3 regions of the Proteus penneri genome follow, and region 1 is predicted to be linked to each of the others. Evidence: predicted binding sites of a transcription regulator. Region 1 holds the regulator's gene; each other region holds the start of a gene.

What was found. Region 1 encodes LexA, which represses DNA repair genes until DNA is damaged. Its sites were predicted from a motif close to TNCTGTATGTACATACAGNA; they were not measured.
Region 2: a site for LexA is predicted at 4,480-4,499, ahead of sulA (SOS-induced cell division inhibitor SulA). Genes of this name have one in related genera too.
Region 3: a site for LexA is predicted at 6,315-6,334, ahead of H1225_RS10205 (DinI-like family protein). Genes of this name have one in related genera too.

The regions. Positions count from the first base shown of each region.
Region 1 covers NZ_CP059690.1:3,106,960-3,114,787, reverse strand. Annotated here, with positions in the region: gene ubiC (chorismate lyase) at 75-584, shown strand; gene ubiA (4-hydroxybenzoate octaprenyltransferase) at 613-1,467, shown strand; gene plsB (glycerol-3-phosphate 1-O-acyltransferase PlsB) at 1,570-4,053, opposite strand; gene H1225_RS14010 (diacylglycerol kinase) at 4,184-4,555, shown strand; gene lexA (transcriptional repressor LexA) at 4,683-5,294, shown strand; gene zur (zinc uptake transcriptional repressor Zur) at 5,500-6,030, opposite strand; gene H1225_RS13995 (reverse transcriptase domain-containing protein) at 6,437-7,828, opposite strand, start outside.
Region 2 covers NZ_CP059690.1:931,118-938,945, reverse strand. Annotated here, with positions in the region: gene helD (DNA helicase IV) at 1-1,333, opposite strand, end outside; gene yccS (YccS family putative transporter) at 1,448-3,610, shown strand; gene H1225_RS04030 (TfoX/Sxy family DNA transformation protein) at 3,682-4,257, opposite strand; gene sulA (SOS-induced cell division inhibitor SulA) at 4,519-5,070, shown strand; gene ompA (porin OmpA) at 5,419-6,510, shown strand; gene matP (macrodomain Ter protein MatP) at 6,679-7,140, opposite strand; gene H1225_RS04010 (AAA family ATPase) at 7,503-7,828, shown strand, end outside.
Region 3 covers NZ_CP059690.1:2,231,951-2,239,778, reverse strand. Annotated here, with positions in the region: gene H1225_RS10235 (sugar transporter) at 1-1,644, shown strand, start outside; gene H1225_RS10230 (T3SS regulon anti-activator ExsD domain-containing protein) at 1,704-2,579, opposite strand; gene H1225_RS10225 (helix-turn-helix transcriptional regulator) at 2,664-3,500, opposite strand; gene H1225_RS10220 (bactofilin family protein) at 4,698-5,213, shown strand; gene H1225_RS10215 (GNAT family N-acetyltransferase) at 5,295-5,840, shown strand; gene H1225_RS10210 (nitrous oxide-stimulated promoter family protein) at 5,830-6,180, opposite strand; gene H1225_RS10205 (DinI-like family protein) at 6,360-6,605, shown strand; gene H1225_RS10200 (YecH family metal-binding protein) at 6,728-6,967, opposite strand; gene H1225_RS10195 (DUF465 domain-containing protein) at 7,083-7,298, opposite strand; gene eco (serine protease inhibitor ecotin) at 7,563-7,828, shown strand, end outside.

The sequences.
Region 1 (7,828 bases):
CTGAGTCACATCATGATATCCTTATGAATAATAAATCGCATAAGCTAGGATCATCAACGCGTGATGATGAAATAATGTTCAAAAAATCAATAATTACTCCCGCTCCTATCCATTGGTTACCTAATGAGGAACACGAAAGTATTAAAGAAAGTACATTAAGTTGGTTAATGGAATTAGGCTCGATGACTCGACGTTTTGAGCAATATTGTAATAAAGTCACTGTAATGCCTTACCAAGAAGGATTTGTTGACTTTATTGAACTTGCTGACGAAAGAGCGTGTTTACCCAAAAGTCAGCGTTATTGGTTAAGAGAAGTGGTATTGTGTGGTGATGATATTCCTTGGTTATTAGGGCGGACGTTAGTGCCAGAAGAGACATTGACAGGCGAAGACAGAAAACTGGTCAATCTAAGAACCGTTCCACTTGGGCGTTATCTGTTTCAGGAAACAACCTTAAGTCGTGATTTTATTCATATCGGGCAACAAAATGGGTATTGGTTACGCCGTTCTCGTTTTCAGCTTTCAGATAAACCTTTATTATTAACCGAGATGTTTCTACCTGCATCACCAGTTTATGAGAAGTAATTAAGGGGAGCTAAAATTGGAGGGAAGTATGACGCAAAGTAAATGGCAAGCATATAGCCGTTTAATGCGTATAGATAAACCTATCGGAGCGCTATTACTACTTTGGCCAACTTATTGGGCTTTGTGGATTGCCGCTAAAGGCTTTCCAGATTGGCATATTCTGATTGTCTTTACTATTGGCGTGTTCTCTATGCGTGCCGCTGGGTGTGTAATAAACGACTTTGCTGACCGAAAAATTGATGGCAGTGTTGAACGAACTAAAAATAGACCATTACCTAGTGGGGCAGTGACAGAAAAAGAGAGCAAAATCTTATTTATCGTTTTGGTACTCTTGTCATTTGCATTAGTTCTAACACTTAACACCATGACTATTTGGCTCTCTGTGGCAGGGCTTGCACTGGCGTGGTTTTATCCTTTCGTTAAACGGTTTAGTAACTTACCTCAGCTTATTTTAGGTATGGCTTTTGGTTGGTCAATTCCAATGGGATTTGCCGCCGTTTCTGAAACTTTGCCGTTAGTGTGCTGGCTATTATTCCTGGTTAATATTGTCTGGTCTGTTATTTACGATACGCAATATGCAATGGTTGATCGTAATGATGATATAAAAATAGGGGTTAAATCTACCGCTATTTTATTCGGTCGTTATGACAAAATTATTATCGGTATTTTACAACTGGTGATGCTGGCATTATTAGTGGGTATTGGTATTTTGCTGAATTTGAAAGGTATCTACTACTGGTCGCTATTGTTAGTCACAGCTCTGTTTATTTATCAACAGAAGCTTATTGCAGAGCGTGAAAGAGCGCCGTGTTTCCAAGCTTTTATGAATAATAACTATGTTGGTTTTGTTTTGTTTGCGGGTATTTTATTTAGTTATTTTTAAGATAAATAAGCGCTAAAGTATTCTCTATTATTGAGTAGAAATAAAAAGGGATAAGCAATGAGCTTATCCCTTTTCTATTTCGGTCATAATGCTAATTACTGATTATTCATCAGCTTTAGGCTCACTTTTTTCGTCAACAGTTTGTACTAAATTGTTATCTTCAGTGATCCCGACGCTTTCAATGGTTAAGCGAATTTCTGGTGACATTAATTTTGCAATCACTTGGTAAAGGGCAGATGCATCTGCTTTTAGGATATCTTCATTATCATTGAGATACCCTTCTTCACGTAGCGTTGAAACTAAGGTAGAGAATACCGCTTTATCAAAGAATTCAGGTGCGTTGATACCATGCAAAACTGAAAGACGTTGTGCCAAGATACGGCTCTCTTTTTCCAATAATGCACGGCTAATTTCAGGTGCAAAATTGAGTAAAGAGAGTGTAATGCCATAGCGTTGCAGTGTTTCTCTGACACTGGCGGCTAAAAGCTGTAATGGACGAATACGCGCTGGATTGATACGCAGTAAGCCATCACTATCACAACAAATCAGGCGCTGACGGCACAATTCTGCAATCAAAGTATTAATGACTTCAGGGAGTTCTTCTTTCTCATAACGAATAAATAGTTCCGCTTTAATAAGAGGGAAGATGAGCTCAACTTGTTTCATTAAATCATCACGATGAATTTTTTCATGATGTAAGACGATGCTTGCAATTAATGACGGAGTGATCATTAAGTGGATTGTGTTATTGCGGTAATAAGTCATTAATACCGCGCTTTCACGAGGGAGTACCACAATATCACCCAAGCTGTCTTTTTCGACTTGGAATTTATCTGACTGTAGAGCGTGTTCTAATAAGGCTTTAGCGTTTTTATCAGACACAATCATATCCGTCGAATAAGGCACATTGCGTAATAATTGTAGATAACAATCTATTTGCTCTAACAGTTGTTCTCTCGTGAGTGCGCGTTGACGTGATGCCAATAAGGCTGTTGAAACAAGATTGATTGCATTAATAGATGCTGCATTATTGATATGAACCATAATGTTATCAGCGAGTGTGCTTACTGTTGGGTTTAACCAACTTGGGCGCTGTGGCTCAATGGGGTCAATATCATCACGCCATTGTGGTACAGCTTGATTTAAGTATTGTACAACAGAAATTGGCTCACCAAAATTCACATAGCCTTGACCAAGGTTACGTAATTTACGTAATCCCCTGACCATCTGCATAAAGCCTTCTTTCTCTTTTGTTGCGCCACGTAATTCTTTGGCATAGGTTGCCACTTCCATAACGTGTTCATAACCAATGTAAATTGGAACAACAGAGATAGGACGTGTTTCACCACGCAACATGGCTTGTACCGTCATTGAAAGTGTTCCTGTTTTAGGATCTAACAATCGACCTGTACGAGAGCGGCCACCTTCAACGAAATATTCAATGGAGTAGCCACGTGTAAATAGCTCGCCTAAATATTCACGAAAAATGGTGGAGTAAAGCTTGTTACCTTTAAAGGTTCTTCGAATAAAGAAAGCCCCTAAACGGCGGAAAATAGGGCCGGCTGGCCAGAAATTGAGGTTAATACCTGCTGCTATATGTGGGGGGACTAAACCTTGGTGGTAAAGTACATAAGAAAGCAGTAAGTAGTCCATGTGGCTACGGTGACAAGGAACATACACGATTTCATGCCCATCTTGCGCGAGTTTACGTACTCGTTCGGCATTATAAACGTTGATACCTTGGTAGAGCTTATTCCATGTCCAACTTAATACGCGATCACTAATACGCACTGCTTCATATGAGAAATTAGCTGCAATTTCTTCCATGATATCTGTGGCATTTTTACGCGCTTTGTCAAGTGAGATTTTCTTCGCTTTTGATTCATCTTCAATCGCTTTTTCAATTGCTTTTGATGAAAGCAATTTATTGAAGAGATCTTGGCGTGCTGGCAATTTAGGGCCAACAGCGGCTAAACGCTGGCGTGAAAAGTGAATACGTGCAACACGTGCAAGTTTTCTCGCTATACTCGTGTCCGTGCCGTGTTCGTTCGCCATTTCACGCATTGATACAGTGGGTGAAAAACGAACAAAACTATCACGACCTAACCAGAGGATAGCGATAAATTTTTGGATACCGTTAAGCACGCGTAAATGTGGAACACCATTATGGCCTTCACGACCAGGAGAGCGTCCAAACATCACAGAAACTGGCAACATCTCGATATCAAGATGTGGGTTATTACGATGTGCATCAAGATAAGCGTGGAATGTCTTCACGGAATCTTTACGAGGATCGGGGGAGTAGTAACGGAATACTCTTGGGCCGTCATCAATAAAGACATAAGCAGGAAGCTTTGTACCGCCTATCTCAATGGGTTGCAGTGGATCAGGCAATCCTAAAGATAAACATTGCTGTCTTAATGTCAGTAAGTCCGCCTTTGAATGATAAGGCAGAACATAAAGGAAAGATCGCGACGTATCTAACCCTAATTCAGTGATAGGATCAGTCGGAACTCGTTTGCTTTTTACCAGTAATTTTAGTGGTAAATTCAATGTGTTATAATATAGTTTACGCCAAGCTGACATAAATAGTTGTAGCCTCTTATTAGCAATACTTCGAAAGCATAACAGAAAGTCTTTCGTAGATCTGTGGTGCTGTGACAATATTAATAGAGAAAAGTGGCAAAATAATCGTTTGTTTTCGATAGAGTTTATTATGGCTAATCAAAATAAAGGTCTTACCCGAATCATCAAAGCAGGTGGCTATTCATACAAAGGCATTCGTGCCGCTTGGATTAATGAAGCCGCTTTTAGACAAGAAGCAATTGTGACCTTGGTTGCAATTATCCTTTCATTTTTCATCGATGTCAGTGGTCTAGAGCGCATTTTACTCATTGGTTCCGTTGTATTGGTTGTGATCTTGGAACTGGTAAATAGCGCAATAGAAGCGGTTGTCGATCGAATTGGATCTGAATACCATGAATTATCCGGACGTGCAAAAGATATGGGTTCTGCCGCCGTTCTGATTGCTATTATATTGGGATTATTTACTTGGGTAACCATTCTTTGGGGGCATTTCTTCGCATAAAGTTAAAAATTTCGCTTTTTGTCGAAAAATAATCCAGAGATGCGTGTTTTATATTCATTTTAGGTTTCAAATCGTCATATACCTGTATATACTCACAGTTTGACTGTATAAACAAACAGGGGGCGGAATGAAAGCATTAACTGCAAGGCAGCAGCAGGTTTACGATTTGGTTCGTGATCACATTTCGCAAACGGGTATGCCACCAACACGGGCTGAAATAGCTTCCCAGCTTGGGTTTCGCTCACCAAATGCGGCAGAAGAGCACTTAAAAGCTCTTGCTCGTAAAGGCGTGATAGAAATTGTCTCTGGTGCATCCAGAGGTATCCGTTTGCTAATGGAAGAAGAACCAGAAGGATTGCCATTAATTGGGCGAGTCGCGGCGGGTGAACCACTTTTAGCGCAAGAGCATATTGAAAGCCATTATCAAGTTGACCCAATGCTATTTAAACCAAGTGCAGATTTTTTATTGCGTGTTAATGGCATGTCAATGAAAGATATCGGTATTATGGATGGTGATTTACTTGCTGTGCATAAAACGCAAGATGTTCACAATGGGCAAGTGATTGTGGCGCGTATTGAAGATGAAGTGACAGTAAAGCGCTTCAAGAAAAGCGGTAATAAAATTGAGCTTCATGCAGAAAACCCAGAGTTTTCACCAATTATCGTCGATTTACGCGAACAAAGCTTTACTGTGGAAGGTTTAGCCGTTGGGGTTATTCGTAACAGCGAATGGCTGTAATTTGTGCCAAAGTAAGTCAACAAAACTTATTTTAAAAAGATGCAGATGATGTGTAAAAACATAAAATCATCTGCATTTTTTATTTTTCTAATTTGTATAAAAAAACACCATTACACTACAAATGTAATTACAATATGATGTGTTTTAATTGCGTAAGTGCTTATGACAACGATACAAGTCACCTGGCTTTTTGTATTTTATAAGTTTAACGAGGCTTATAGTCGCCGGTTTTTTTCTGCTTAAGATTATCATCCATACTATGATCATGATGACAACCTTCAGGATGGGTACACTCTTGTGCTTCATGGCATTGTGAACACAATCCATGAATTTCGATGACGCTATGTCGTAAATGAAATCCACTCTCTTTTGCTAGTAATGAAATCGCATCTTCGATTTTATGACTATTCTTTTCAGTGACAGATAAGCAACGGTCACAAATTAGCATTACTGACGTATGTTCAACATCATCAAAATGATGACAAAGCACATAACTGTTGGTGGATTCTATTTTATGGATAAATCCTTGCTCAAGTAAAAACTCTAATCCACGATAGACTGTTGGCGGTTTTGCTTGAGGCTCAACTTGGCGTAATAAATCCAATAAATCATATGCGCTGATAGCAGAAGGTTGCTGGATTATCAGACGTAATACTGCCAGACGTTGTGAAGTCAGGCGAACACCTCGTTTCTGGCAGATCTTTTCTGCCTGAGCGAGCAATTTCTCTTCATTCATGGGGATAAGATGCTCTCAGACGTTGTTAATAACATAGATCCTATCATATTTTTCAAGAGTAAACCTTTGTGTAAAGTGGGGTTTTGTGAAAATAACTGTAGTATTACATCCTTTTTAAAAGGATCTGCTGTTCGATAAAAAAACATGTTTTCTTTCAACAATATAAAGTAGATACTTTTAAAGAGAGATAAATAAGTAATAATTTATTGTGTAAAGCAAGTTGATTCACATGGGCGAACTGGTTTTTCATGTTGATATGTACTGGCCATTAGTAACAAAAACCCAGCCTAAGCTGGGTTAATTTTTTAGATGATTTTAGATAATTTGTTCTGAACCGTTGGGTAGGACACGTGCGCCCTCAAAAGGGTTAGCCGTTGTCCCCCCACCGAACCGTACGTGCACATTTCTATGCATACGGCTCTCCGCTAGACTTAGCAAAGTTTCTATAGTCTGGCAGCTTCCCTCTGTGAAGATCGACATGACAGTCCTTACATAAAACTAACGTCTTCCGATGTCGGGCAATCATCAGTCTTTTCCAAGGCTCTGTACCATCCTTAATATCCTTCAGTTTACGCACATGGTGAACTTCAAGATATCCAGTAACGGTGCCGCAGTATTCACATTTGTTACCTGCCATTCTGTCTAGCAATTCAGTTCTGCTCGAATATTTATAAACATTCGGAAACGGGTCGGCAAAACTTGCTAGAGACACACTTCGATTTTTAAGTTGAAAAACTTCAAGTTCATAAAGTTTTCCATTACGAATTTCTCTGTGGATATATCGACCATCAGCCTGCTTCAATCGTTTAGCGATTTTAGTTCTAGATGAACGATGTTTTCCAGCCAGCGTCTTTAACAGACTATTCATCCATATCCAATGTAGCTTATTCAGATATAGAACTGGTGCTAAGTTATAGTAATTGGCATAGCCACGCATTTCAGCATTGTATTGACTAATAATTTCATAGTCAGACAAATACATCATTGCAGGCTTTCCTCTGCAACCGTCCATGCCAGATTCGTAATTCCCGTAGCCACGGAGCGCACAGAATTTCTGTATTTTCGCTCTCGGAACACCAAGGTGAATGTGTTCAGTAATGGTGCGCTTAACAGCGTGAGTTTTACTGCCATCCGAGTTGTGTCCCACAACACATTTAACTCGTTTATTTTCCCTACGACATAGAATTTCATATCCGAGAAAGATAAAACCTTGTTTCGGGTCAACTACGCTTGATTTCTCTTTCGATACTTCAAGCTTTAATTCCGACTCAACAAATTCAGTAATGTCAGACATTACTTGCATTGCTTCCTGTTTAGAACCAATGATCCCAATTAGAAAGTCGTCAGCATACCGAACATAACGCATACGCTTAAAGTCAGGGTCGTCCATAAGAACACTTGAGGTATTAACCAATTGCTCTTCAAGGTTTTTGATTTCCATTTCCCACTTGGCAATTTTCTGCTCATCAGCAGGGTAGCCAGATGCACCAAAGCCTTGTCTTATCCACTTTATACGATTAGCTCGATTTTGTAGTGCCCGCTTGTATTCAGGATTAGGTTTTCTTCGTCCTCCATTGCTAAACTCTTTGATTTTAATTTTCATAAACTCATCAAGTTCATGGAGAAAAACATTGGCTAGTATAGGGGATATGATTCCCCCTTGCGGTGTCCCACTGTGGGTGCCAAAGTAACGCCATTCTTCCATGTAACCAGCTTTCAGAAACTTCTTTAGAAGCCCAAGAAAAGCCCGGTCATCAATCTTATTGCTAAGAAATTTCAGCAATAAGTCATGGTTAAT
Region 2 (7,828 bases), 1.8 Mb from region 1:
TTAATGGTGAAATATCTTGGAACTCATCAACAAGAATATGTTTCCATGGGCTAATGAAACGCCCTTTTTCAATAAGGTTAATAGCTTGATGCAATAAGCCTGAAAAATCGATCGCATCTTCTTCTTTTAATGCGGTTTTCCAAGCTTTTAATAATGGCGATAATAATTTTAAATACTTTTTAAAAGATTCGGTATATTCGGGATCCACACTTTCAATCAGAGATTTTTGGCTACCACCTTGCATCCTTAATAGACCAACCCAACGCTCTAATCTTACAGCAACTTGGTTTTCTAATTTTTTATCATGCCAAAACTCACCATCAGGGATATCCCATTCAAACTCTTGAGATAACCACTCTCGCCATCCTTTTGCTTGTGCTTTTTTCTGCTGACACTGAGCTCTCCATTCACCTAATAATAGAGTTCTTCTTTTTTCACTATTTATTTCAAGCTCACTAATTTTGGGGTGCTTTTTTGTCGCTTGTTGAATAATGGATAATGCCAGTGCATGAAACGTTTTTGCCATAATATCGCTATTTAAACGACTAGAAAGCCTTTCATTCATTTCTTGTGCGGCTTTACGCCCAAAAGCAAGTAATAAAATTTGATCAGGTTGTGCCAATTGGCGACGTAATAGCCACCCCGCTCTGGCAACTAATACCGATGTTTTACCACTTCCTGCACCAGCGAGAACAAGAATATTTTCTTCTCCATTAATTACGGCACGACACTGTGATTCATTTAATGGCGATGATTCAATCGTATTAAAAAATTCCGCATGCTCATTTAATATTTGGGTTACCCAAACAGAATTTTCTTTATTAATAAGTGCTTCACCTTGCTTTAGCCACTCTAAACATTGCTGATAAAGAGTATGACAATTGTCAAATTGAATAAGGCGTTCAAGAGGGAGGGGAATAGCAGAAAAGCTATCTTTTATAGATTGTTGAATTTCGCTAAGTTTAGACTGTTTTATCCATCTATTTGATTGGGTTATTTCATTAATATTATGGAGTTGCTTCTCAAGTACTTGAGCGCTTATTTCGCTCATTTCTTTACTCCAATTTTGCCATGATTGATAAAGATAACGATAAAACTGTTGAGTTTCTTCCCAATCCGTTCCATGTAATCGAACAACTTTATCTTCAGACAATAAAAATTCTAACTCCCCCCACACAATCCCTTTTTTACAGAAAATATTAATCAGTTCGTTAAAAGGAATTAAATACTGATGTTTTTCACCACTGACTTCAATGCCTGCATTTAACAATTTGACTCTATTATATGGATGTTGTGCTAAACGTTGTCCCATCGGGGTGGATTTCAGTTCCATACGTAATTCCTGCAATAAATAACAAATAGTCTGTCGTTAAGCTCTTTTTAATCGGTGATAAACCCTATATTCTAAGAGGTAATTATCTTCATCTTGTTTATTTAAGGGCTTTTTGTGTTCACTTTGCTAAATGGCGCCCGCCGATTTATCTATAATAGCCACTTTTTATATTATATTCGCATAATAATCGCGCTTACAGGAACGACTTTGTTTCCTTGGATTTTAGGGCAAGAGCCTAAATATACAATTCCTCTAACTTTAGGCGTGGTTGCGGCTGCATTAACTGACTTAGATGATAGGCTTGTTGGTCGTTTAAAAAACCTAGTTATCACTTTATGCTGTTTTCTTCTTGCTTCAGCATCTATAGGATTACTTTATCCATATCCTATTTTATTCTTTTGTGGTTTAGCTATTTCTACTTGGGGATTTATTTTATTGGGTGCTTTAGGGCAACGGTACGCAACTATTGCTTTTGGTGCTTTATTAATCGCGATTTATACTATGCTCGGTATGCCTATTTTCCCAGAATGGTATGAACAACCCGTTTTATTATTATTAGGCGCTATTTGGTATAACTCTTTAACATTAATTGGTCACTTATTATTCCCAATTCGCCCAGTTCAGGACAATCTAACTCGCTGTTACCAACAACTCGCAACTTACCTCGAAGCTAAAGCGACATTATTTGATCCAGATATCGAAGATGACTATCAACACTCGCTTTATAATTTAGCAATGGCAAATAGCCAATTAATTGACACGATGAACCAAACTAAAGTTACATTATTAAGTCGATTAAAAGGTGATAGAGGCCAACGTAGTAGTCGTTTCACACTTCATTACTATTTCGTTGCTCAAGATATTCATGAGCGAGCAAGTTCGTCACATGCTCAATACCAGCTATTAAGTAATGAATTACGGCATAGCGATGTGTTATTTCGGTTTCAACGTTTACTTTCTATGCAGGCTCGAGCTTGTGAACAAGTTGCACAATCTATTCTTTGGCATAAAAAATATCAGCATAATCCTTCATTAGAACGTGCTATAAATTATCTAGAGAATGCATTAAATCATTTAAAAAAAACGACCTCAGAACCACAATTAATAACACCTTTAAATAATTTACTGCAAAACCTTCAAGGCATTGATGCGCTTTTACGAAGTATTAGTACAGAGCAATACCAAATATCCCATGACCAAAAAGAAGAAACACAACTTTCTGATGATGGTTTAACAGGATGGCGCGATATTGCACTAAGAATAAAAGAGCACCTCACGCCAAAATCGGCGCTTTTTAGACATGCAGTTAGGATGTCACTGGTGTTATGTATTGGCTATGCCATTATTCAATTTTTCCAATTGGATAGAGGTTATTGGATATTATTAACTAGCCTCTTTGTTTGCCAACCCAACTATAATGCCACTCGCCGACGTCTTACTTTACGTGTGAGTGGTACTATTATTGGTATTTTAATTGGCTTCCCTATTTTATATTTTGTGCCTTCGATTGAAGGACAACTCGTTTTAATTGTAATAACTGGTACGCTCTTTTTTGCATTTAGAACCATACAATACGCACATGCCACACTATTTATTACTTTATTGGTTTTATTAAGTTTCAATTTGCTTGGTGAAGGTTATGATGTTGCTCTTCCTCGTATTATCGATACCTTAATTGGCTGCGCCATAGCTTGGTTTGCTGTCAGCTTTATTTGGCCTGACTGGAAATTCCGTCAGCTACCAGTTGTCATTCAAAAAACAATGACAAATAACTGTTATTATCTTGATGCCATACTTATTCAGTATTACCAAGGGAAAGATAATAGCTTAAGTTATCGAATTGCTCGTCGAAATGCTCATAGTAGTGATGGTGAATTAGCCTCCCTGATCTCAAATATGTCATCAGAGCCCAAAAGTTATCAAGCATCCCAAGAAGTGGCTTTTCAGTTACTTTGTTTAAATCATACTTTACTCAGTTATATTTCTGCTCTTGGCGTTCATCGTTCAAAAATAGAAGACGAGAATGTGCTCACGTTACTTAATGATACAGTGTGTTATATCGATTCTGCTTTACGTCGCAAAACGCCACCAGTCAAAGAATTTAAGCAATCTCATGTAGAATTAATTGAAAGGATCAATCTATTACCTAATGCCGATAATCCTCGCATTCAATTAGTACTTACTCAAATCCGATTACTATTGGACTTACTGCCACAAATTATTAACTGCATCCAAATTATTGAGCAAAGCGAATCAAAAAACATGCCTCAATCTTAGTCTCTTATTGACGTTATTTTCTCTAATTTCTATAAGTATATTAGAGAAAATAACGGTCATTGCTTTTTATTTTATTGGAAAGATAATTCGTTGTACCAATCTAATAACTCCATTTTAAGTTGACTAGGTAATACAGAACGATGGCATCCAACGATAGCTCCTGCCAATGAAAGTAAAAGTTCACTATTTTTCAAATTGTGGCCATGCATTAATTTTAGATAACACGCTTTAGCTCCGATTAAACGCAGTTCTTCAACTTGATTAATACCAATTTGATTCAATCTTTTTTCTAATATCACACCTAGATTAGGTAAGTCTTTTATTCTACAAGGCTTCTTTCGTTGTCCTAAATATTCTTGGATGCTGTAGTGATATGTCATATCAATATATTGATCTAATTTTTGCTGATTATTCCATAGCGAATCCGTTATATGGTAATAACGCAATATGATAGGAATTCCTTTTTTCAAATAGGTATAGGAACTCATTTTCGTTGCCTTAAAGAGAGTTTCTAAAAACCCACTTCCTTTTAAATAAAACTCATTGTTAGATGTGATAGCAAACATAACATCATCAATCATTAAGCTAACACCACCAAATTGAGACTTTGTTGTTAACTCTCCATATTGTGCAATACGCGATAACAAATGAGCCTTCCTTTGCTCAGGTAAAAATAACATTGAAACTCCAAAACAAACTTTAAGATTAAATTTTATCTTTGAATTCAAAAACATGCATAATACATCACAAGAAAGACAATAAAGAAATTCCCTTTTATTGCCAATAGTTAACAACTTAAAAATAGAAATTTACATGAAATTTGAGAGGAACTTTCAAAAAATGAGCTTGATTTAAGCGAAATATAGATATACTGTATATTCATACAGTGCATATGGAACGAGGTAAATATGAAACTCTCAACATCATCTCCGACAAGACAGAACGCCATTCTCCAAGAGATCTCAAATGAGGTATTACCTCTATCTATCCCTTCAACAGTGGCGACTTACGATAGTAATAATAAACAAGGTATGGTGAGTGAACTTCTCTACCAAAATCCGCTCGTCATTAATCACATCCTTTTGCCATTACTGAAACAGTATAGCTATGAATCACGTTGGTTATTGTGGCTAAACCCACAACAAAAGCTAAATCGTACTTGGTTAAAAAATGCCGGATTACCACTTAACAAAATAATTCAATTAAATCATATAAATATGATAACTACGGTTGATTTAATGGAAAAAGCGTTGGCAAGTGGTAATTACAGTGTCGTACTCGGTTGGTTACCAGAAATATCGTCAGAAGAGATGAAACGATTAGAATCTGCTGCAAGTAAAGGAAAAACCCTCGGGTTTATTATGCGACAACAAATTAATACAAATATCCATTTAGAAAATAGCAATACCTCTAAACGACATTTGAATTCAGTAAAAATTCATTCAATTCACTACCATTAGTGAAATTTAAGAGTTTTCCTAATACTCAAAACGCCCTTGTATCATTTAAGATAAGTCAAATGTAATTATAACCTAAATCATATAGTTACAATAAATTTAACAAAAATACAGAATCTTTCTCATTGTGAGATAAAGCAGATCTTTTTAAAATTTTAAGTCGAATTTTAAAGGATTACTTGTAACTTTTTAAGTTCATTGTAGACTTTATGTCGTTAAGGTTATGCTTTAAATCCCATTTTTTGGGATCATCATTTGATGAAAGTATTGGATTCCTAACAATAATTTAACCAAGGGCAAATAATAAGGCTTAAAGCCAAATGCCTAACTTGGATGATAACGAGGCGTAAAATGAAAAAGACAGCTATCGCATTAGCAGTGGCAGTGGCAGCTTTCGCAACTGCAGCGCAAGCAGCTCCAAAAGACAATACCTGGTATACTGGTGGTAAATTAGGTTGGTCTCAATACCAAGGTACTAGCAACCAATGGGGTGATGTATCTATCGGTAACGGTAATACTCATAAAGACCAATTAGGTGCTGGTGCATTTGCTGGTTATCAATACAACCAATACTTAGGTTTTGAGCTGGGTTATGACTGGTTAGGTCGTATGACTTACAAAGGTTCATACAACAACGGTGCTTTCAAAGCTCAAGGTATCCAGTTAACTACTAAATTAAGCTATCCAGTAATGGAAGACCTAGACGTTTATACTCGTTTAGGTGGTATGGTATGGCGTGCAGATTCTTCTGCAACCGTTAATGCAACTTCAGCAGCTCCAACTCAAAGACGTTTTTCTGAAAATGACACTGGCGTTTCTCCAGTATTCGCATTAGGTACTGAATACGCGATCACTCCAAACATCGCTACCCGTGTTGAATATCAGTGGATCAACAACATCGGTGATAAAGGTACTCTGAATGCACGTCCAGACAACGGCATGCTGAGTGTTGGTGTTGCTTACCGTTTCAACCAAGAAACTCCAGCACCAGTTGTAGCTCCAGCACCAGTTGTAGCTCCAGCTCCAGTTGTTGAGAACAAAACCTTTACTCTGCGTTCAGACGTTCTGTTCAACTTCAACAAATCTACTCTGAAAGCTGAAGGTCAAGAAGCTCTGAATGGTCTGTACAATGAACTGGCTAACATCGACCCAACTCAAGGTCGTGTAGTAGTTATCGGTTACACTGACCGTATCGGTTCACAAAACTACAACCTGCCTCTGTCAGAAAAACGTGCTCAATCTGTAGTTGATTACCTGGTATCTAAAGGTATCCCTGCAAACAGCATCTCTGCAGAAGGTCGTGGTAAAGAAAATCCAGTTACTGGCAACACATGTGACAACGTTAAAGCTCGTTCAGCTCTGATCGATTGCTTAGCGCCAGACCGTCGTGTTGAAATTGAAATCCAAGGTACAACTGAAGTTGTTGTTCAACCTGGTCAATAATTCAGATAGTAGAATAATCTACTATTGATGAATTCAAAACCCTGCCACTGGCAGGGTTTTTCTTTTATGATGATAAAATTAGGTAAAAATATAAAGGTAAGAACATTTTCGAAAAGCTAATAACAATAAACTGCCAAAACCTGTAAAGTAAGACAAAATTGATGTAACTTATTTTTCTTTATCACGTACTAATAACTCAATAAGCTCATCTTTTAAATTATGCACTTTTAATGCATATTGCTCTTTTCTCTCAGCATCTTCAATTAATTGCACTATTGTTTCTGATAATGTTATTCCTCTTCGTTGTGACAATGCAGATAAGCGTTGCCAAACTTTAAACGTTAAATCGATTGATTTTTTGCGCGTGTGTTGATGCTCAGCATTAAAATAACGTTTTCTACGAGCTCGAATAGTTTGCTTCATCCGATTAGATAAGTCAGGATTCATATGCAAATCTATCCACTCTAAAACTTTTAATGGTTGCGATTCAAGAAGCAACAATTGCTCGACAACTTCATCCGCAGCACTTTTTTCTATATAACGGGTAATTAATTCACCTTCACGGTGTTTTTTTACTAGATAGGCCCATTTCCAACCACATTCTAGGTTCTCTAATTGTTGATATTTCATATAGCCCCCGTGACAGCGTAACTATATAGTAGCATATCAACAATTTTACAAAAATACTTCCACTGAACCGAAATTTTTTGCCTATTTTATAGGCAAAGTTATTTTAGATAATCTTTCTTATCAATTAATAACAGGCCTTGATAAGGGATAGTTTTCTGAGCACGTTATGATAGAATCGAGCGTCGCTATCATAAAACCGTAATGACCAATTTTATAAACTCGTCATTATAAGGTCGTAGCGATACATATTCCCTGCCTATGCAGTTGATGACAGTTAAAGAACCGTCTTATTGCAGGATAGATATCAAATTATACGATATCTAATTATCTCTTTTCACTAATCAATAATAAAAACGGTAACCTTGAAAAACAACGAATTAGAATGGCAGGCGTTACGTCCTGATTACGCCTCCTACCAAACTTTCTTTCAGACAGCATCTCAATTACCTGCATCTCTACTTCGTGAGGTTCAACCTCGCCTGTATGAAAGCTTGCAATGGTTAAACAATGCGGATTCAGGGCAATTTATGCTGTTAAAAGCGGATGATTCAACTGCTTACTTTGATATGCTGACAGACACATTAACGCAATCAGGGATCAAAACTGATCCTGTTGTTGGCAGTTATCAAGCAGAAACCAATAAAATCTATTGGCAAGAAAATGTACAAGGTGCATTTTCATCATCAGA
Region 3 (7,828 bases), 880 kb from region 1:
TCTCAGTATCAGCAGGCTCAAACTCTGTTAAAAGATGATAGCGCGAAAAAAGAGATTGATAAATTACAACGTTCACTTGAGAGTATAAAACTAGAGCAAGAAAAATTAATTAGCCAATTAAATGAAAAGCAGATATTACTCGCTAAAATTGAACAAGAAAAAGAAACGATACAAGCTCAGTATGTTGAATCTCAGCAATTGCTAGTTGGTAATAATAAGCAAAAAGAACAAGAATTAGCTAATTTAGAAGCAGTAAAAAATAAAGAGATAGCAACATTAGAAAATTCGTTATCAACAATAACAACGGAACAAGAAAAATTAACTAAACAACTCACAGATGTACAAAATCAATTAGCAATAATAAAGAAAGAGAAAGAAGATGTGCAGACTCAATTTACACAGGCTCAACTATTGCTAAAAGATGACTCTGCGAAAAAAGAAATAGATAAATTGCAAAGTACATTATTGAAGATCACATCAGAACGTGAAGATTTATCTAAAGAACTTGCATTAAAAGTAGCAGAAGCAGAAAAGCAACAAGATGCTAATAGCAAACTTGTTGAGGAACAACGCAAAGAAATAGCACAACTAAAAATACAAGTTGAAAAAAGTAATCAGGAACAAACTCAACTTAATAAATCGCTTTTAGCTGTTCAACAGCAAAAAGAGCAAGTGGATGAGAAATTAAAAGCGATCCCAGAATTAAAATCACAGTTAGATAATAAAGTCACTGAATTAGCTGATTTGAAGAAGAGTTTATCTGCCGGTGAAAAAGCTGTTGATAATTTAATTGCTGATAAAAATAATCTGATAGCCAAATTAGAAAAAGCGCAAACTGAGCTATCTGAGAAATATCAAACATTAGATACACAATTTAAAGAGAATAATATCGTCTTAGCTCAAGTTACCACGAGCAAAACAGAGAGTGAGAAAGCTTTAGCATTACTAGAAAAACAACTCGCTGAAAAGCAAAATACGACGGATAAATTGAGTGCTCAATTAGCTGAAGCAAAAGTACAATTAGAAAAACAGAATACAGAAAACACACAAAAAATCAGTATATTAAAGCAACAGCAAACAGAATCTATTGCTAAATTAAATGAGCAAATTAAAGCAAAAGATGCTGAATTAGCAAAAGTTAATACAGACACTAATAATATTTTAAAAGAGAATAAAACGCTAAAAGAGCAGCTTGAGAAAATGGCGGGTGAAGGGCAAATGATTGCTGGGCAACTTGCTTATGCTTATTCGATCATTGGAAAAGATAATGCCCAGCGTAATAAATCCATTTTATCTGAGATCCAAAAACAAAATTACGTACAATATGACGATAATACCTATTTTAAAATCTTAAAACAGGGTAAACCAGTGGCTTCAATTACAGGTAAAACAGTTGTATTTACAATGCATGAATCATTGACTGACGGTACTGTAACTCTTAATTATGATAAATCTAAGCCACTTATCTTACCTTACCGTCAACTGCCATTACCACTGAATACCTTTATTGCAAAAGCGGGTATCAATGGTAAAGCCAAAATTTATATAAAACCAAGTGGCGGTTATGGGAAAAATGGTGTACCTGGGCAAGTACCTCCAGAATCCATGTCTATTGTAACAATTGAGATTTTAGATATTAAATAGAATAATTAAAAGTTAGCATCAGCTCTTTTCTTTTTATTTAGAGAAGAGCTGAAATTTTATTATCGCCATAAATACTCATCGTTCTTTAAGCAAAGTTCTCTTTCTAGCAACCAATCTTTTAATTTTTGACAATTTTTAGGATGTTCTGGAATACTGTTTAAAATCTTCCATAATGGTTTTATTAATTCAGAATTCGGTGTTATTTTTTGGATGTAATCTAAAGTATTATTAATTTCAATATTAAAGACAGGTTCATTTTTCCAATTATCGAGGAGAAACTGGATATTACTCTGTAATAAGTCATCAATAACAATTAGTCTGGCTTTATCCGCATTAAGTTTAATATTTATATCATTTAAAGATAAAAAAGAATCACTTTTATTTGATAGTTGTTTTTCTTCAAATAACTTAATATTTTCACACTGCTTAATTTGAAGCTCAAGTTCTCTTTTTGTGTCATAAAGCGTGAAAAGCTGAGGTGTAATGTGTTGAACCCACCACATAAAAAGTGGTTTTATTACAGCTTGAATTAAACGCATATGCTCATTGATATTGACCGTTGCTTTTAACGATTTATCCCAATCCGCCGGTGTTATTGTTGAATATGGTTGCTCTGCATGAAAATGATTTGCGAAATTAATAACATCACGTATATCTTCTTTAGATATAACAACAAAGCAGTATTTCTTTCGTAAAAACCAAGTGGACTGTAATAAACTGTCTAAGCTTTCACGGCATAAAACCCGAGCTAGTATTTTTATTTGTTGTTCATTAATATCACATGTAGTAATAGTGTTTTTATTCGAGCGGAAAGAAAACTGTAGATCAAACAAGTTATCTACAGTTTCTTCATTATTTGATGCCATTATCTTTTTTAATAGGGCTAAATAGCCATAATAATGGGCTTTGGTACTATATATATTTTTTTTTATCACGATATACAATTCACGTATAAGAATAGATTTCAAGTATTCTAACTATAAATTGCTTTTAGATATTATGATATTCGGTCGGATTTTTTATAATTTTGATCTGATATTTCTCGCTTTACTTGGCGTCATATTAAAACGACGATGATAGCTTTGTGTAAAGTATGATTGGCTTGAAAAACCTGATTCCATTGAGATATCAACAATACTCATTTCTGTGGTCAGCAGTAGTTGGTGTGCGTAAATAATTCGTCTTTCACAGATCCATGTTCTTGGTGAAGTACCATAAACATGACTAAAAAGCTCTTTAAACGTTGTTAATCCCATTCCAAACTCTCGAGCAAATTGTTTGAGCTTCCAATTTTTTAAATGATTTTTTTCCATAAAAATCTTTAAGCGATCAACTTGACGATGGCTAAGTTGACGAAATAACGCCATTAAGTCAGAACCTTGTTCAGTTGAAAGCAATAGAACTAAAAGCTCTTCAATGCGTAATTGAGTGAAAGTTTCAGGACAAGATTGAGCAGTAAGATATTCAAAGCCATTACTACAAAACTGAATGAGAGGTGAGTTTTGAAAACAAATAAAGGCTCGAGAAAACTCTTCATCTCTTTCTATTTGGCACAAGATATCGTTATGCTTAGACATGAAGTTTCTTAAGAAGTCATCAGAAATAGGGATATAAATAATATCGCTAGGCTCTGCGCCTTGAGTTTTTATTGTATAACTACCTTGTTGTAGAAAAAGAACTTGGTTTTCATTAATTGTCACTGTGTCAGTACAATTTTGTAATATAAGTGCATTCTTTCTTATAAGAAAGATCGCTTTTTGTTCATTTTCTAATATTTGATATTGTGGATAAAAATAAGATTTTTTTTGAATAGTACAATTATATTGCTCGGTTTTGTCACACTGTATTGTATTCATTTTTCGCCCAAAAAATATTATATAAGTATCACTGCATTTTTATAAAGATAAATATCAGAATATTTATAAAAACACTTCTTTATTATTGAATGTTATTAAAAATAAAAAAGAGACTATTTTCTTTAATTTGATGTGGTTTTTTTTTAGATATTAGGCATTGCATTTTGTTTTGTTAATTTAAGATAAGTCATTTTGTTAATTTAATGACATTCCTTATAAATTGCAAAAAGAAATTAAATACGGATAAATTTTTTCTTTGAGGCGCTCAGTAATAGTATGAGTATTAATGTAATTAATAATTTACGCTTTTTATAAATTTAAATAAAACCCATATATAACAATTAGTTGATTTTGATTATTTCTTTACAGTGTAAAAAAATAATAAATGCATTTAAAATGCAAAATTTATTATAAATGCTAATTCGTAGTAATTATGAAAAATATTTGTTAAATAAATTTTAAAAAATCAAGCGAGGAACATAACTATAAAGAAGATCAAAATTGAAAAAATAAATAATAATATTAAGTTATATTAACCACTGTTACTATAACGTTGTTTCTATATAATATAAAACAAGCCATAAACCATAAAATAGTACACAAAAAATTTATTATTTGTTTATTTGCTTTGTTTTTATCGTTTGTTTTTATTGTTTGTGTGATCAATGTCTCGTATTTTTTTTGATAAATTTTAGATAGAGTTAATTTGAGATATTGAATTTTTTTGAATGAACTTTTGTGAAAATATGGATTTAGGTGTTAAATGTTAATTTTTAATGAAAAATATTTATCCAAATAAGCTGATAATTATTACGATTTATTTACATTGCGCGTAGATTGTTAAAATAGTGTGTTTTATCTCCTAATTTAATTAAGCTAAATTTTATTTTGTTCAAGGAACAAATCAAAAAACTAAAAGGTAATAATAGGCTTATTGCCGGCATTATGCTTGCCGTTTGTTTATTAGAATGGTGAATGCATAAGTGTATTTATTGTCAGGGAGGTAAAAGGATATAGCTAATTATGGATAATAAGCGAACACTGCGAAATATTATATTCAGTGGGATATGGATAATTTGGACTCTTGCCTTAATTGCCTTTTGGCGTTATCAAATGGCGGGTGAATTTTTGATTATTCTAATCCTAATTTTTAGCATTATTATTTATTCTATAACGTTGAGGTTAAAAAAGGCCGCTATGTTTAGTCGTAAAACTGAAACACCAAAAGCAGCAGAGCCTGTTGCACCAGTAGTAATAGAAGAGAAAAAACCGATGCCAGAGCAAAAACTATACACGATTATTGCGAAAGGAACAGTATTCCAAGGCGATATTAATGTTGACGGCGATATTCAAATTTGGGGTAAAGTTGCTGGTAATATTAATGTTAAAGATGGCGTTATTCGTGTTATGCATGCGGGGCAAGTTGAAGGTGAATTAACTGCACCTGATATTATTATTGATGGTTTTGTAAAAGGTATCTGCGCTGCAAATAATTTAGATATCTTAGAACATGGCGAGTTACGTGGTACTAGTCGTTGTGGCAGTATGTCTATTAAGCGTGGCGGTATTTTTACTGGGCAATCAGAGCAAGTTGAACATCAAGCAAAATCAGTAGCTCAACAACGCGTTGTTTCAATAAAAGAAAGCTCTAATGCAAATAAAGATAAAGTTGTTGCTCCAGTAGAAAATCAACTAAAAGAAAACAAAAAATAAAGTACCATTTTTCTTTTCATTGTTCGTTACTTATCCTATTTTATCGCTATTGTCTTAATTTTATATAAACAGAGAATAACGATGAATTTAGAGACTCCCAGGCTACACCTAAGAGAATGGCGTGAAAGCGATAAAGCGCCATTTTTTTCTGAAATCAACTCTTCATCTGAAGTGATGCGTTATTTTCCTTGCACTTTATCTCGATTAGAAAGTGATAATATGGTTGAGATTATCCGTGAAAAATTTATTCAACAAAATGGATGGGGAATGTGGGCTGTTGAATTAAAAGAGACTCAAGAATTTATTGGTTTTGTTGGGTTAAATATTCCGGTAGCGCCTTTACCATTTAATCCCTGCGTAGAAATTGGTTGGCGAATTGCGAAAAAGTTTTGGCGAAAAGGTTATACCTATGAAGCGGCTTTAACTGTATTTAAATTTGCATTTGAGACATTGGGATTAGAAGAAGTTGTTGCTTTTACTGCAGTTTCAAATCTTCCATCTCAAGGTGTAATGCAGAAACTTGGTATGCATCAATCTGATCATTTCTTTCATCCATCATTAGATAAAACACATCCTCTAGCTGAGCATGTTTTATACCGTTTGAAGAAATCTGATTTTACTTTTTAGTTGAACGAATAGTACGCTTTTTTTCAGGAAGTGGTGGAACAGGTTTTTTATCATCAATAAGGTGACGTATTGCTAAAATTGGATGATAAATTAACATTCGTGGACCAGCCCAACGCATGATTTGTTTCATTGTTTCTCGCTTAGCGGGTTGATAACAATGAATAGGGCATTGTTTACAGGCCGGTTTATCTTCACCATAACGACATTTATCTAACCGGTTGTAGGCGTAATCGATTAATTGTTGATAATAATCTGAGTCAGTTTCAGGGTGCGAATGAGCATAAAGGTGAACCATTTTTTGAATAGTTTTTTTCTCACGATTTATTCTTTTTCCTGACATGTCTTTCTCTCTTAGTAATATGTTGTATTTATTATACATGTTATCATTGAGTCGATAGAGACGCTAAAATATTATGTAATGCATAATGATAAAAATTTTTATCAAAAAGACTTTTCTTTTTTCTTAGAATATACTACTGTATTTATATACAGTTTATTTGCCTTTAAATGGTGAAACCAATGCGTGTGGAAATTTTATTTAATAAACAATCTAAGATAACTGACTCCTTATTTCCGCTCTTAGAACACGAACTGAGAAAAAAGATCACTCCAGAATATCCAGATATGCAGTTTCGTATCGCCTTTAGTAGCATGAACTCGATTCAAGTTACGGGCATAAAAGATGAAACTAAGCATGAACACATAATGGAACTTATTCAAAGTGTTTGGGAAGATGATGGTTGGTTACAAATAGACGATGAATAAAATGTAGTAAATAAAGTAATAACGATTGCCAGAACGAATTGGCTTTTTACTTGTTTATATAAAAAAGCCAATGACATAGAAAAGGAAATCACTGGCAATCTAACTTTAACACTGTATGTCTATCAATGATGACAAATCTTATTTTCACTTGTTGTAAATCCCCCCTCTGCAGGAATAAATTTACCTTTCCTTTCTAAGAAATCAACTAATTCAGTCGCTGTCATATTTTCAGCTGAGCAAGTATGAAAACGTGAGTCATCGCCGAATTGTTTATGGATAGCATCAATTAGTGATAATTTAGTGAATGTCATTTCTGAAGAAAGGATCATTTGCAAAACTTCATGACCATGTATTGATGACATAGTGAGTGAGCCCTTAAAAAAACAAAAGATATATTAATTATGCATCTTTATGATGTGGTATCTTTGTTTTTAATCATAAAAAGCGATGATAATAAATCATCGCTTAAAAAGAGCCTTATTTTTCACTTCGTTGAAGTATTTTTTGCATTTCATCTTTGAGATGAAGTTTTTCTTTTTTTAGTTTGGCAACTTCATCATTATAGCCAGCTCCGTTAGGGCCTTCTAATTTAGCAATTTCTTGGTCGAGTCGATGATGTTTATCGTAGAGAGCTTCAAAGCGGGGATCACTATTTCTTAATTGAGAAACAAGGGATTGTTGATCTGAGAACATATAACCTCCTATGAAAAGAAATTGGGTCTCTATTTCAGTATAATCATAGATAGCTTATCTGCACGGCGATGTATCACAAATTTACATTTCATGAAAAAACGTGATTTTTCTTTTTAAAACATTCAGAATTATCCACTCATAGTACTATTTACTAAGATGTTAGCATTCAAGCACTAAAAATATTAGTATTCAGATAACGAGCAATAAAAACATCTGACTAATTTTATTAACGGCGAAGTGTTCGCTGTAAAAATGGAGAGAGTGATGAACAAAGTAATATTATCTTTAGTAGCAGCAATGTCTTTATCTGCGTGTGCACAAGCTACTGACAGTTTAGATAAAGTTGCGCCTTATCCTAAGGCTCAAGAAAATCAAGTTCGTCATGTTATTGAGTTAGAGAAAAAAGATAATGAAAGCAATTATCAGGTTGAATTAATTATCGGTAAAGAACTTAAAGTAGATTGCAATCATCAGTGGTTTGGTGCGGATTTAGATGAAAAGAATTTAGAAGGTTGGGGTTATAGCTATTA